2 regions of the Nocardiopsis baichengensis YIM 90130 genome follow, and region 1 is predicted to be linked to the other one. Evidence: riboswitches for the same ligand, from Rfam matches in the RefSeq annotation. Region 1 holds a riboswitch; the other holds the start of a gene.
What was found. Region 1 has a riboswitch for S-adenosylmethionine ahead of C892_RS0114515 (aminotransferase class V-fold PLP-dependent enzyme). Riboswitches for the same ligand answer to the same signal wherever they lie in the genome.
Positions count from the first base shown of each region.

Region 2: another riboswitch for S-adenosylmethionine. It lies ahead of thrC (threonine synthase); the one in region 1 lies ahead of C892_RS0114515 (aminotransferase class V-fold PLP-dependent enzyme).

Region 1 covers NZ_ANAS01000016.1:8,984-16,359, reverse strand. Annotated here, with positions in the region: gene C892_RS0114515 (aminotransferase class V-fold PLP-dependent enzyme) at 431-1,774, opposite strand; SAM riboswitch class IV at 1,872-1,997, opposite strand; gene C892_RS0114510 (DUF3870 domain-containing protein) at 2,303-2,677, shown strand; gene C892_RS0114505 (CaiB/BaiF CoA transferase family protein) at 2,685-4,082, shown strand; gene C892_RS0114500 (acyl-CoA dehydrogenase family protein) at 4,079-5,269, shown strand; gene C892_RS0114495 (nitroreductase/quinone reductase family protein) at 5,336-5,800, shown strand; gene C892_RS0114490 (DUF418 domain-containing protein) at 7,038-7,376, shown strand, end outside.
Region 2 covers NZ_ANAS01000005.1:110,695-118,070, forward strand. Annotated here, with positions in the region: gene C892_RS0104090 (MoaD/ThiS family protein) at 263-538, opposite strand; gene thrC (threonine synthase) at 601-1,872, opposite strand; SAM riboswitch class I at 1,886-2,028, opposite strand; gene C892_RS0104100 (alpha,alpha-trehalose-phosphate synthase (UDP-forming)) at 2,254-3,690, shown strand; gene C892_RS0104105 (GrpB family protein) at 3,662-4,240, opposite strand; gene C892_RS0104110 (S8 family serine peptidase) at 4,315-5,493, opposite strand; gene C892_RS0104115 (DUF3263 domain-containing protein) at 5,729-6,025, shown strand; gene otsB (trehalose-phosphatase) at 6,022-6,834, shown strand; gene C892_RS0104125 (DUF3592 domain-containing protein) at 6,842-7,288, opposite strand; gene C892_RS0104130 (serine hydrolase domain-containing protein) at 7,293-7,376, opposite strand, start outside.

The DNA.
Region 1 (7,376 bases):
GAGAGAGTTCGGCGCCGCTTCCGCCGACCGGATCCGGCGCGGCCTCGCACCGCGCCGCACGCGCGCGGAGGCACCCACCCACCTGCACGGATACCCGCCGACCGGCGGACTCCCCGCCCACTCGACCGCCCGCGGACCGGCATGCGCGCCCGCATCCCGCCGGTCGGGCCGTCACGGTCCGCGGCCGCCCGCCGGCGCCCGTCCGCCAGGGACACCCGCCCTATTTCGCACCCGGGAATCCTTGTTAGAGAAGTTTTGACCGAAGTCATCCCGAACAAGCCACCCGCGAAGATTGGGGCAGGAGTGAATAGGGGTCCCGCCCCGGACTCCGGTAGGAGGGTCGCCCTGTCATGGGGCCGTCCGGTGGACCTGCCCGGACCCGCAGTGGGCCTGCCGGTGGGCGCGCCGACCGACGCGCCCACGGCCCGGCTCACGCCTCGGAGGGCTCCACGGGGACCAGTCGGCCGGCGTCGTCGCGGTACTCCAGCCGCGGACCCCGGTCCGCGAGGGCGGCCACCGCGGCGACGAGGCGGTCGACGTGCTCCTCGGTGGTGCCCAGGCCGATGCTGGCGCGGACCGCCTGCCCGTGCCCCTCCGGCAGCAGGTACCGGGTCAGCGGGTGGGCGCAGAACAGCCCGTCGCGCACGCCGATCCCGTGCTCGGCCGACAGGGCCGCCGCCAGCAGCCCCGCCGGGACCCCGTCCACCACGAACGACACGATGCCCACCCGCGGGTGCCCGCGGTCCCACAGCGAGAGGTCGTGCACCCCCGGGACGGCCGCCAGCCCGGCCCGCAGCCGCCGCAGCAGCGCCTCCTCGCGGGCGTGCAGGCGCTCCTGGCCGGCCTCCTGCAGGGTCCGGCAGGCGGCGGCGAGCGCCACCGCGCCCAGCACGTTCGGGCTGCCCGCCTCGTGCCGCGCCGGCAGGTCGTTCCAGCGCACGTCCGCGTCGGTCACGTTGCCGGTGGCACCTCCGCCCGCCAGGTAGGGGGCGGCCTCGCGGAGCCAGTCGGCGCGCCCGGCCAGCACGCCCGACCCGAACGGGGCGTAGAGCTTGTGCCCGGAGTAGGCGACGTAGTCGGCCCCGGTCTCGGCCAGGTCGAAGCGGCGGTGCGGCACGTACTGGGCGGCGTCCACCGCGATGCGGGCGCCTTCGGCGCGGGCCGCCTCGGCCAGCTCGCGCACCGGCCAGATCTCGCCGGTGACGTTGGAGGCCGCGGTCACGCACAGCAGCCGGGGCCCCTCCGGGGCGGCCCGCAGCGCCTCGCGCGCCGCGCGCACCGCCTCCTGCGGGCTCCGCGGCAGCGGCAGGCGCACCACCCGCCCGGCCCGGCTCCCCTGGTGCTCCCAGGGCAGCAGGTTGGCGTGGTGCTCGGCGGCGAAGACCACCACCGTGCACCCCTCGGGCAGGCAGCGCGCCAGCAGGTTGAGGGCGTCGGTGGTGCCGCGCACGAAGACCAGCGCGTCGTCGTCGCGCACCCCGGTGTACCGGGCGACGGTGCGCCGGGCCCGCTCGTAGGCGGCGGTGCTGACCTGCGACAGGTACCCGGCGCCGCGGTGCACGCTGGCGTAGAGCGGCAGCGCCTCGTCCAGCTCGCCGCGGACCGCCTCCAGGCAGGGCGCGCTGGCCGCGTAGTCGAAGTTGGCGTACTCGGCGGTGCCGCCGGAGGCCAGCGGCACCGACAGCCCGGTGCCGAGCACGGCGGGCGCGTCGGCGCCGCACGCACGGGCGGCGGGGACGGCGGAGGGGGCGGGGTTCTCGGCGACTGCGGTCATCACTGCTCCTCAGGGGTCATCGGGACCCCGAGGAGCCGGGAGCGTCCCCGCGCGGCGGCATCGGCGCACGGCGGTGTCTCCGGCTCGAACCCGCGGGGGTCCGCGCTTGCCTGACACGTTGCGTCCATCGGTCGTGTCTCGACCTGGTCCTCACCCGGGGCACCCCACCGCGGTGGAGGGTTGCCGGCCAGCAAGCCGGGGCTTCGCGCTGGCGCTCATGACCTATGCGGGACTATAGCGCACCGTGTCCGGTTCTGCGCAAGGCGGGGCCGTGGTGACGGTGTCGGCGCGGAGGAGCCGGCCCGGGGTCCGGTCGACGGGATGCGCCTGGACGTCGACGGGATCGCCGATCCCCCGCCTCCGGCACACGGCCGCACCGCAGCATTGACAGCGGTGCACCGGTTGCGGGGATACTTGGACGACTGCCCTCCCGCTGAGGGCGCCCTGCCTTCCCAGGTCGCCCTGCCAGGCGCGAGACTCCAGCCCTACGGAGCCTCATGCTGCCTGGAAACGGAAAGGGCCCACACCGTGCACGGTCACGACCACACGCGCGCTCTGCTCGCCGACCCCGACGTCGTCCTCGTCTCGGGGTACGCCCGCCTGCCCGACGCGGTCGCGAGCCATTCCCAGTACGAGCGCCTCGGCGTGGTGCTCGCCGTCAACGTCACGGACGGGCGCATCGTCGCCGCCGACACCACGCTCCTCACCGACCTGGCCAAGCAGTTCTTCCGCGCGCTCGTCGAGGGCCTGTCGGTCACCGAGGACCTGCCCGAGATCTCCGAGCGCGTGCGCACCCGCTACGCCGGCCAGTCCGGCGCCGCCCTGACCACGGCGCTGCGGCGCTGCCTGGAGACCTACCACCAGCTGCGCGAACAGCGCGGCGGCGAGCAGCCGACCGAGTGAGCGAGGGATGAGCCCGACGAACCGCACCGACGCACACGACGAGCACGAGTCCGACCGCGGTCCCGGCAGCGGCGGCCGCACTCCCGACGGCGGCGCGCGACCCGAGGCGCCGGCCGACGGGGCACCGCAGGCCCAGGGCCCCCTGGCCGGGGTCCGGGTGGCCGACCTGTCCCGGGTCCTCGCCGGCCCCTACGCCACCATGCTCCTGGCCGACCTGGGGGCCGAGGTGGTGAAGGTGGAGCACCCCGGGCGCGGCGACGACACCCGCGCCTGGGGCCCACCCCACGCCGGCGGGGAGGCCGCCTACTACCTGGCCGTCAACCGCGGGAAGCGGAGCCTGGCGGCGGACGTCAAGGACCCCGCCGGGCGGGCGGCCGTACAGGAGCTGTGCGCCCGCTCCGACGTGGTGATCCAGAACTTCCGCCCGGGCGTGGCCGAGCGCCTGGGCCTGGGCTACGCCGAGGTCCGGGAGCGCAACCCCGCCGTGGTGTACTGCTCCATCAGCGGCTTCGGCCCCGAGCACACCCCCGCCGACCGCCCCGCCTTCGACGTGCTCGTCCAGGCCGAGAGCGGGCTGATGGGCATCACCGGCGAGCCGGACGGCCCGCCCTCCAAGGTGGGCGTGGCCATGACCGACGTGCTCTCCGGCCTCAACGCCGCGGTGGCGATCCTGGGGGCGCTGCTGCGCGCCCGCACCACCGGGCAGGGCGAGCACGTGGAGGTCTCGCTCATCAACTCGGCCCTGTCGGGCCTGGTCAACATCGCCCAGCAGGCGCTGGTCACCGGCGCCGAGCCGCCGCGCATGGGCAACGCCCACTCCACCGTGGTGCCCTACCAGGTGTTCGGCACCGCCGACGCCGACATCGTGGTCGCCGCCGGCAACGACGGGCTGTTCCAGCGGCTGTGCGAGGTGCTGGGACGCCCCGACCTGGGCGCCGACCCGCGCTTCGCCGGGAACCCGGACCGGATCCGCAACCGGGACGCGCTCATCCCCCAGCTGGAGGCCGAGCTGCGGGCCCGCCCCGCCGCCGAGTGGCTGAAGCTGCTCCTGGCGGCCGGGGTCCCGGCCGGGCAGGTGCGCGGCCCCCTGGACGCGGTGCAGGCCGCCCAGTCCGCCGGGGACGACGTGCTGGTGCGGGTCGACCACCCCACCGCCGGGCCGCTGGACACCGTCCGCGCCGGGTTCCGCCTGGCCTCGGGCGCGGGCTCCGGCGTCGCGGACGGCGCCCCGCCCCTGCCCCCTCCCCTGCTCGGCCAGCACTCCCGCGAGGTCCTGGCCGGGCTCGGGCTGGCCGAAGAGGACATCGCGGCCATGATCGACCGCGGCGCGGTGCACCAGAGCGCCCCCGGCGCCGGGCCGGCCGAGACCCCCACCGATGACGACGGAAGGACGGACCACCGATGAGCGACCAGCGCAAGGCCGCGGCCCCCGACCCCCGCGACTTCCTGGCCCTGGACCGGGAGCTGACCGGCGAGGAGCGCGACATCCGCGACACCGTGCGCGCGTTCGCCGCCGACGAGCTGCTGCCGAACGTCGCCGACTGGTACGAGGCCGGGACCATCCCGGACGCCCGCGGCCTCGCCAAGCGGCTGGGCGCCCTGGGCGTGCTGGGCATGCACCTGGAGGGCCACGGCTGCGCCGGCGCCGGCCCGGTCGCCTACGGCGTGGCGTGCAGGGAGCTGGAGGCCGTCGACTCGGGCCTGCGCAGCTTCGTGTCGGTGCAGGGGTCGCTGGCCATGACCGCGATCCACAAGTTCGGCTCCGAGGAGCAGAAGGAGCAGTGGCTGCCGCGGATGGCCGCCGGGGAGGCGATCGGCTGCTTCGGGCTGACCGAGCCCGACTCCGGCAGCGACCCCGGATCGATGCGCACCCGCGCCCGCCGCGACGGCGACGACTGGGTGCTCGACGGCACCAAGATGTGGATCACCAACGGCTCGGTCGCCGACGCGGCGGTGGTGTGGGCCGCGACCGACGACGGCGTCCGCGGCTTCCTCGTGCCCACCGGCACCCCGGGGTTCACCGCCACCACCGTCCGGCACAAGCTGTCGCTGCGCGCCTCGGTCACCTCGGAGCTGGTGCTGGAGGGCGTGCGGCTGCCCGGCTCGGCGCTGCTGCCCGGGTCGCGGGGCCTGGGCTCGCCGCTGTCCTGCCTGAACGAGGCCCGCTACGGCATCGTGTGGGGCGTGGTGGGCGCGGCCCGCGCGTGCTACGAGTCGGCGCTGGAGTACGCCGCCACCCGGGAGCAGTTCGGGCGGCCCATCGGCGCCTTCCAGCTCACCCAGCGCAAGCTGGCCGACATGGTGGTGGACGTGAACCACGCGCAGATGGCGGCGCTGCGGATCGGGCGGCTGAAGGAGGAGGGCGCCTGCCACCACAACCACGTGAGCTTCGGCAAGTTCGCGAACGTAGCCGCGGCCCAGCGGGTGGCCCGCACCGCCCGGTCGGTGCACGGCGCCAACGGGATCACCCTGGAGTACCCGGTGATGCGGCACATGGCGAACCTGGAGACGGTGGCCACCTACGAGGGCACCGAGGAGATCCACGCGCTCAGCATCGGCCAGGCGGTGACGGGGCTCTCGGCGTTCCGGTGACCCGCGAGTAGCCCCGGCCCCGGCCCACCCAGCACAATGGTCGTGAGCCGAACGAGGGAGAGGTCGATGGGGAACGACACCAAGCAGTTCCGGGCCACGAAGGTGCGGCGCGTCTTCGACGCGAGCATGTCCGGCCTGGTGAAGTACGGGCTGGGCCCGTCCTCCACGAGACTGCTGACCACCCGCGGACGCTCGACGGGCTTCCTGCGCTCGACCCCGGTCGACCTGGTCGAGAACGAGCAGGGCCGCTTCCTCGTCGCCCCTTACGGTGAGGTCGGCTGGGTGCGCAACATCCGCAAGGACGGCTTCGCGACGCTGCGCCGGGGCGGGTGGATCGAGCTGGTCAGCGTGGTCGAGGTGGGCGCCGAGCGCGCCGCGCCGGTGCTGCGCGAGTACATGGACCACCCCCGGGTCGCGGTGGTGGGCCCCTACTTCAAGGCCGCGCCCGACTCGCCCCTGGAGTGGTTCGTCGACGAGGCCGCGGACCACCCGGTCTTCGAGATCGTCCGAAGCACCACCGTGCGCCTGTGAGGCCCGCGACCGACGGGGGCGCCCTTCGCTGAGGGGCGCCCCCGTCGCCGTGTTCGGCCGGCGTCCGGACCGGGGTCCGCATGTCCCCCGGTGAGCACCACGGCAGGCCGTGTCCGCTCCCGTGGCGCGGTCTCCCTCCGCCCGGTCCGGTACGGGCGCTCCGCGGCCACTCCTTCGCAAGGCGGCCGGCGGCCGCCGCGGGCCTCCGGCCAGAGCACACGCCTTCGTGGATCGGCCGAAGGCCGCCGGTCGCGTCCGTTCGTGCGGTGGAGCTCTCGGCGGCCCTGAGCGCCTCCTTCCGGGCGGCCTCCCCCTGCCCGAACACGGCCGGCGCGCCGGTCGGGCCGCCTTCAGGGCGGCTGAGCCCGGAGCCGAGCCCGGATCAGGGTGCCAGGACCGCGCGGTTCCGGGCGAAGGGAGATGGCGCCGCTCCCAAGGGCGCGGCCCGGGCGGCCTTCGGCCGCCCGGTGAAAGGCGCTCACAGCCGCGGGAAGTGACTCCGCTTCAACGCCTCGCCGATGGATCCGCCCCCGCTTCCCGCGGCGTTGCCCTCTTCGGTCAGCCGCCGGTCCAGCGCCTGCGCCCGGGCGGTGCGAGGGACCGCGCCTCATCGAACCCGCGCCGCCGGCGCCCTCACGTGGTGGCGGGCCCCTACGCGCATCCGGGTCGTGTCCGCTGGAGTGGTGGAACTGTCGGCCGCGTCCTTGTGAGCGGTGCGGACGCTGCAACGCTATCGGCGGCCCCGCCCCGGGTGCGCACCCCCTTCCTTGTCGTTGATCTCGGGGAAGTCGGGGTAATACCGGCGGGTATTACCCCGACTTCCCCGAGATCAACGGGGGCGTCGGTGCGGGCGGCGGGCAGTGCTCCCGGGGGCGGCCGGGGTCCGGAGGGTTCCACCACGCCGGCGGACACGCCCCCACCGGGCGCCGCTCGGACAGCGGCCGACCGGCGCCGGGGGACGGCGTCCGCTGAAGTGGTGTCGCCTCCGTCCGACCGGTTCGGCACGGTCGTCGCGGATCGGAGGCGGTCCTCTCCCGCCCTCGCCGGGATCAACGGCGGCAGGGGCGCCGCGGTCGGTCGTGACGGCCGTCCGATCCCGCCCGGTTCCTACGTCCAAGGATGTAGGCGGAGTCGCCGCGACGCAGGAGGTCCTCGGCGCCCTCCGGCCGCCACTCTGGTCGGAGTGCGGGCCGGGACCGGTCCGCCTGGCGCGGACGACGGGGAGAGGACACGACGGATGGGGACGAGCAGCGGACCGCGGACCGAGGCCGGGAGCGGGGTCCGAGCCGATACCGGCGGACCGCAGGCGGCGCCTGGGCAGGGGGAGGCGCCCCAGGGGGCGGGGCGCCTCCCCCTGCTCGATGTGCTCCGGGGCCTGGCGATCCTGGGCACCCTCGGAATGAACGTCTGGATCTTCACCGCCCCCGGCGCGGAGCTCAGTGCGCTGTCCATGGAGGCGCCCACGCTGGCCTCGGTCACCGCCGACCCCTCGCCCGGCACCGTCGTGGAGGCCCTGTTCCGCCTCACCGCGAACGGAACGTCGCTGGCGCTGCTCACGCTGCTGTTCGGCGCCGGG
Region 2 (7,376 bases), on a different contig from region 1:
GAAGGGAACGAGCCGACGCCCGCGACGGACGACCGCGGTCCGCCGGCTGTCCGGCCGCCGGCGCCCGCGGCCTCATCGTCTCGATCCTGGTTAGCACTCACTCGATCGGAGTGCTAACGATCCCCTTTTTAGCACTCCCCCATGGCGAGTGCAAACGGCCCCGGACAAGGTTCCTCTCCTGATGACCCGCAGGTCAAACAGCACATGAACGGGCCGCGCCCGGCAGTGCCGGACGCGGCCCGTGCGCGGTCGACCGGTCGGGTCAGCCCCCGGCCACCGCCGGGATGATGGAGACCTCGACGCCGTCCTTGGTGGCGGTGTCCAAGCCCTCCGCGAAGCGCACGTCCTCGTCCCCCACATAGACGTTGACGAAACGGCGGATCTTCCCGGCGTCGTCCAGGATGCGGGCGCGGATGCCCGGGTGGTTGGCGTCCAGGTCGGCCAGGACCTCCTTCAGGGTCGCGCCCTCGGCGGTGACCTGGGAGGCGTCCTGGGTGTAGGTGCGCAGGATGGTGGGGACGCGAACGCTCACGCTCATGGTGCGGGTACTCCTCGGGTGTCGGTGGTGCGGCGGTTCTCGGGGCGGCGGGTCCGGCCGGGTCAGGCCAGCCCGGCCTCGCGGAACGCGCCCAGGGAGGGCTTGATGGTGGCGGTGACGCCGGCGTCCACCGCGTTCAGGGTCTTCAGGCCGTCGCCGGTGTTCAGCACGACCGTCTCCTTGGCCGGGTCGACCGCGCCCTCGGCCAGCAGCTTGCGCAGTACGCCGGTGGTCACGCCGCCGGCCGTCTCGGCGAAGACCCCCTCGGTGCGCGCCAGCAGGGAGATCGCCTCGACGACCTCGGCGTCGCCGACGTGGCCGACCGCGCCGCCGGTGCGCCGGCACACGTCCAGCACGTAGGGGCCGTCCGCCGGGTTGCCGATCGCCAGCGACTTGGCGATGGTGTCCGGCTTGACCGGCTGGATGACGTCGTGGCCCTCCTCGTAGGCCCGGGCGACCGGGGAGCAGCCGGTCGCCTGGGCGCCGAACACCTTGTAGGGGCGGTCCTCCACCAGGCCCAGCGCGATGAGCTCGCGGAAGCCCTTGTCGATCTTGGTGAGCTGGGAGCCCGAGGCGATGGGCACCACGATCTGCTCCGGCAGGCGCCAGCCCAGCTGCTCGGCGATCTCGTAGGCCAGCGTCTTGGAGCCCTCGGCGTAGTAGGGCCTCAGGTTGACGTTGACGAAGCCCCAGCCCTCGCCGACCGGGTCGCCGATCAGCTCCGAGCAGAAGCGGTTCACGTCGTCGTAGGTGCCGTCGAGGGCCACCAGGCGGCCGCCGTAGACCGCGGCCATGACGACCTTGCCCTCCTCCAGGCCGGCCGGGATGAACACGCAGGACTCGAAGCCGGCGCGCGCGGCGGCCGCGCCCACGGCCCCGGCCAGGTTGCCGGTGGAGGAGCAGGACAGGGTGGTGAAGCCGAAGTTGCGGGCGGCCTCGACGGCCATGGCCACAACGCGGTCCTTGAAGGAGTGCGTGGGGTTGCCTGAGTCGTCCTTGACGTGCAGCGCCTCCATCCCCAGCTCGGAGGCGAGGCGGTCGGCGCGCACCAGCGGCGTCAGGCCGGGGTTCATGTTGGGCAGCTCGGCCACGCGCGCGGGGACGGGCAGCAGGGGGGCGTAGCGCCAGACGTTGTTCGGGCCGGCCGCGATCCCCTCGCGGGTGACCTCGCCGAAGTCGTAGGCGACCTCGAGGGGGCCGAAACAGAACTCACAGGCGAAGCGGGGGCCGAGCTCGTAGCGCTCGCCGCACTCACGGCAGGACAGGGCGGCTGCGGGGCCGAAGGGGCGGGCGGCGGTGCCGGCGGTCGCGGCTTCCGGGGCGCTGATCGCCATCGCGAGGCATCTCCTCTCATCTTTCCTGGCGACCGATCTGGCCCCAGGCCGGAGTTGGCACCTGCCCCGGCCGCCTCGCGGTTTTCACGAGCGCATTGAGCCGGGATGGTTGCCGGGGCTTCGCAGGGCCGGTCCCTCCACCCCTCTGGATGAGCGATATTCGGTTGTGGTCACACTGTTGTCGACGGATTCGGTTGGGAATCCGCTCATGACTGTAACGGACCTTCCGCCCGGTTTTCCATCCATGGTGACCCGGATAACACTCATGGCGCACGCCACACCCCTGTCGGCCTCCCGAGGCCTGCAGCGGGTTTGCGCTCCTGCGCGCACGGCGAGACCTACAACACCCCGAACCGGCTTTCCCGAGAGGTGAACGTTCAGGTGGACAAGGCACAGATCCTCGTCGCGTCCAACAGAGGACCGGTGTCCTACTCGGTCGACGATGCCGGAGCGCTCTCGCACCGGCGCGGGGGCGGAGGGCTGGTCTCCGGTCTGAGCGCCGCGGCCGAGCAGGGCGACACCCTGTGGGTGTGCGCCGCGCTCTCCGGCGCCGACCGCACGGCCGCATCGCAGGCCCCCGACGGCCGTATCGACCGCACCACCGACCTGGGCGGCCTCCGGGTCAAGATGATCGACATCCCCCAGGACGTCTTCGACAACGCCTACACCGGCATCGCGAACTCCACCCTGTGGTTCGTCCAGCACATGCTCTACGAGACGCCGTCGAAGCCCGCCTTCGACGCCGGGTTCCAGGAGCGCTGGGAGGACTACCGGTCCTACAACGCGGCCTTCGCCGAGGCGCTGCTGACCGGCGCGGCGGACGGAGCGCGCGTCGCCGTGCAGGACTACCACCTGGCCCTGCTGCCCCGGATGCTCCGGGGGCGCCGCCCCGACCTGCGCATCGCGCACTTCTCCCACACGCCCTGGGCGCCGCCCGAGTACTTCCGCATGCTGCCCACCGGGGTGCGCCGCGAACTGCTGGAGGGGATGCTGGGCGCCGACCACCTCGGCTTCCTCAGCCCGCGCTGGGCCGACGCCTTCCTGCGCTGCTGCGCCGAGTTCCTGCGGGCCGAGGTCGACCGGGGACGGCGCACCATCGAGTACGGCGGCCGGATCATCTCGGTGGGCGTGCACGCCCTGGGCGCCGACGCCGAAGGACTGCAGCGCCGCGCGGCCGAGCCGGACGTGGCCGAGCGCGCCGAGGCGCTGCGCGAGCGGGTCGGCGACCGCCGCCTCATCGTCCGGGTCGACCGCACCGAGCTGTCCAAGAACATCGTGCGCGGCCTGGAGGCCTACCGGGAGCTGCTGCGCACCCGCCCGGAGTGGCACGGGCGGGTGACGCACCTGGCGTTCGCCTACCCCAGCCGGACCGACGTGCCCGAGTACCGCGAGTACACCGAGCAGGTCCGGATGCTGGCCAAGGAGATCGCCGACGAGTTCGGCACCGCCGACTGGACGCCGCTGGTGCTGGAGGTTCAGGACGACTTCCCGCGCTCGCTGGCGGCCTTCTCCATGGCCGACGTCCTGGTGGTCAACCCGATCCGCGACGGGATGAACCTGGTGGCCAAGGAGGGGCCGGTGCTGTCCCGGGACGGCTGCGCGCTGGTGCTGTCGTCCGAGGCGGGCGCCGCCGACGAGCTGGCCGACGACGCCCTGACGGTCAACCCCTACGACGTGAGCGAGACGGCCGAGGCGATGCACCGGGCCCTGGCGATGCCGGCCGAGGAGCGCAGCGCGCGCTGCTCCCGCCTGGTGGAGCGGGCGTCCGCGCTGCCGCCCGCGCGCTGGTTCAGCGACCAGCTCCGGGCGCTCGGCTGAGGATCTCCTCGATCACCCCGGTCTTGGCCTCGGAGTAGTCCTGGACGCTGTCCCGGAACCGCTCGGCGAGCTCGCGCTTGGTGCGCTCGTAGAGGCCGCGGTCCCCTGCGTCGGCGCGGAGCCGGTCGCGCAGGGCCAGCATGCGCCGCGGTTCCGCGCCGTCGGCGAAGACGTGCAGGTTCATGGTGACGCCGGGGCCCTTGAAGACCCGGTGGTCGTGGAAGTCCGGCTCGGCGAAGTGCAGGGTGTAGCCCGCCTTCTCCAGCGCGGGGCGGTAGGCGTCCTCCTCGGCGGGGTCGCCTACCAGCAGCAGCACGTCGACACAGGGTTTGGCCGCCAGGCCGGGCACGGCGGTGGAACCGACGTGCTCGACGGCCAAGACGGCATCGCCCAGGGTCTCGCGGACCCGCTCGGCCTCGCGCTGGAACAGGTACGGCCACTTGGGGTCGTACTCGGTCAGGACCACGCGCTCTTCCGAACGGTCGAAGTGGCTGCCCCGCGCCTCACCGCGCACAGGCAGCCGTCCGGGGGATTCACTGGTGGGGGACATGGGGGGAGTCTCATGACCTGCGCCGCGCACGTCAACCCGGTCTCTCTTCAGGACACCCGGGCCGACCCGCCCCGCTACTTACGGCGACGGCCGGAACCCTTGCGGCGGCGGCCCGACGGGCGGGCGGCACCCTCGCGGCCGGGCCGGTCCTCCGGTTCGCGCTCGGGCAGCCCGTAAGGGTTCTTGGCGTTGCGGCGCATCACCAGCACGAGGACGACCAGCAGCGCCAGCACCAGCGCACCCCCGGCCGCCCACAGCGTCCAGGCGGGGATCGGGAGGCCGTCGTCCTCGGCGACCAGGTCCTCGTTGTACAGCGGGATGTCCTCGGCGGCGCCCTCTGCCTGCTCCAGGGCGGCCGGCGCGTTCACCACGCCGCCCTGCGCGGAGCCGGTCAGCGCCTCGGCCGCCTGGTCCGGCAGGAGCTGCGGGTGCTCCGCGCGGACCAGCGCGGCGGTGCCCGCGGCGAACCCGGCCGCGATACCGGAGCCGGAGGCCTGCTCGTAACCGCCGCCGGGGGCGGGGGCCTCCACGTCCTCACCCGGGGCGTACACGTCGATCGCCCCGGCGTCCTGGGACGGGGAGGCCTGGGACGGGGAGAGGTCGCGGCCCACCGGGCCGACGGTGAGCGCGCCATCGGAGGCCGAAGCCGCCTCGGCCGCAGGGTCGCCCGCCGGGAGCAGCACCAGCGTGCCCTCATGCGCGGCATAGGCGACCGCCTCGGCGACGCCTTCCATGTCCTGGCCCCCGGCGACACCGTCGGCGACGGCGACCACCTGCGCGCCCTCGTCGGCCGCGTACCGGATGCCGCTCTCCAGGGCGTCGCCGTCCCCGGCCGCGCCGCCCTCGGGCGCCACCCGCACCGAGAGCACCCGCGCGTCGGGCGCCACGCCCTGGAACCGGGCGGTGTGCTCGACGCCGTAGCCGGTCGCCGCGGCCACACCGGCGATCGCGGTGGACGCCCCCTCGGCCCCGCCGTCGGCGCCGGAGAAGTCGGTGCCCTCGGTCACCCCGTCGCCCAGGTTCGGGTTGTCGGCGTCGACGCCGGTGCCGACCACGGCGACCGTGGCGCCGCCGCCCCGGCCGCCCCCGTCCTCGTCCTGGACCGCCGGCCAGGCGTCGCGGGCGCCCACGGCCTCCAGCCCCCACTGGTCGATGAGCGCGTCGCCCCACGCGGGCGGCGCGGACGGCGCGGCCACCGCGCCGGCGGCCAGCAGCAGCGCGCACAGTCCGGAGCCGGCGTGGCTGGTGCGCATGGAGTGTCCCCCCGTGACGTTTCCGGTTGTGAGGCCTGCGCGGCGCTGTACCGCCGAAGCGCTGGTCAGGGCCGCGTGCACGGGCAATTCTGCCAGCTTCGCACGTGTATGCGAACGCGGCGGCCACCCGGTAAGGGGCTGCTTACCCCACGGGCCGAACCTGCGCGGTCCCCTGCGTCGGCCCCGGGACGAGTCGCTACGATGTTTCGCGCCGATCCCGAAGAGGAGACGTGCAATGCCAGAAATCCGGGAACAACCCGACCCCTCAACCGACGGCGCGCCGGGCCTCGCCGAGCGCGACCGGCGCATCCTCGCCTTCGAGAGCCAGTGGTGGAAGCTCGAAGGCTCCAAGGAGCAGGCGATCCGCGACGAGTTCGGCTTCTCCCCCACCCGCTATTACCAGCTGCTCAACGGCCTGGTGGACCGCCCCGAGGCGCTCGCCTTCGACCCCATGACGGTCAAGCGGGTGCGCCGCCTGCGCGCCGACCGGCGCCGCCAGCGCACCGCCCGCCGCCTCGGCATCCACCTGTGAGGCCGTTCCCCGGCCCGTGCACCGCCGACGGCGCGGCCGCGCTGAGCGCGATCGCCGAACGTCCCTCGGCGGCACTGCTCGCCTTCGACTTCGACGGGACCCTGGCCCCGATCGTGCCCGACCCCCGCGACGCGCGGCCGCATCCGCGCGCCCTCGCCGCGCTGCGCGCCCTGGCCCCGCGCGCGGGCGGCGTCGCCGTGGTCACCGGGCGGCCCGCGGCCACCGCCGTGGAGTACGGCGGCCTGGACGCCCTGCCCGGCGCCGTGGTGCTCGGCCACTACGGCCTGGAGCGCTGGGAGGGCGGGCGGCTCACCTCGCCCGGCGAGGTGCGCGGCCTGGACGAGGCGCGCGCCGGGGTCCCGGCGCTGCTCGCGGAGCTGGGCCCGCTCGCCGAGGGGGTGCACGTCGAGGACAAGGGCAAGGCCCTCGCGGTGCACACCCGCCGCGCGGCCCGGCCCGACGCGGCCCTGGAGGCGCTGCGCGAACCGCTGCGCCTGCTGGCCGAACGCGCGGGGCTGGCGGTGGAGCCGGGGCGCATGGTGATCGAGCTGCGGCCCCCGGGCATGGACAAGGGGGCGGCGCTGACCGCCCTGGTCGAGGAGAGGCGGCCCGGGGCGCTGCTGTTCGCCGGGGACGACCTGGGCGACCTGCCCGCGTTCGCGGCCGTGCGCAGTCTGCGCGGCCGGGGCGTCGCCGGCGTCGCGGTGTGCAGCGGCTCCGCGGAGCAGACCGCCCTGGCCGAGCAGGCGGACCTGGTGGTCGACGGGCCCGGCGGCATCGCCGACCTGTTGGAGTCCCTGCTCCCCTGAGGCCGGGCTATCCCAGGTAGGCCGGCAGGCCGAGCAGGAGGGCGCCCAGCAGCAGCACCGTCCCCACCCCCAGGAACAGCAGGGCGCCGAGGACCTGGGACCAGGCCTCGATGATCTCGGCCCGCTCGGGCCGGTCCGGGTCGTAGGCGACGGTGACCTGCCGCCCGGTGCGCATGAGGTTGGTGGTGACGCGGATCCTCTGCACCGCCTCGACGTCGCGGCCGTCCAGGGTGCGGAAGGAGAAGCGCGCCGCGCTGCTGCTCGTGGCGCTGAGGCTGTGCTCGCCCGCGCGCAGGTGCACCAGGGTCCGCCGCCCGCCGACGACGCCCGGGACGCGCACGCCCGTGCGCCGCACCCGCAGGACGTCGGAGAGCAGCCAGGCGCCCAGGACGGCGAAGAAGAGCGGGAACAGGACCATGAAGAGCGCACCGATGACGGACCCGACTCCGCCCATTCCCTCACTCCCCGAAGCAGGCGCGGACCGCGGCGCGGAGGTCGTCCAGGCCGGTCCGGCGCCGGCCGAAGTGCACCGCGTTGGTCAG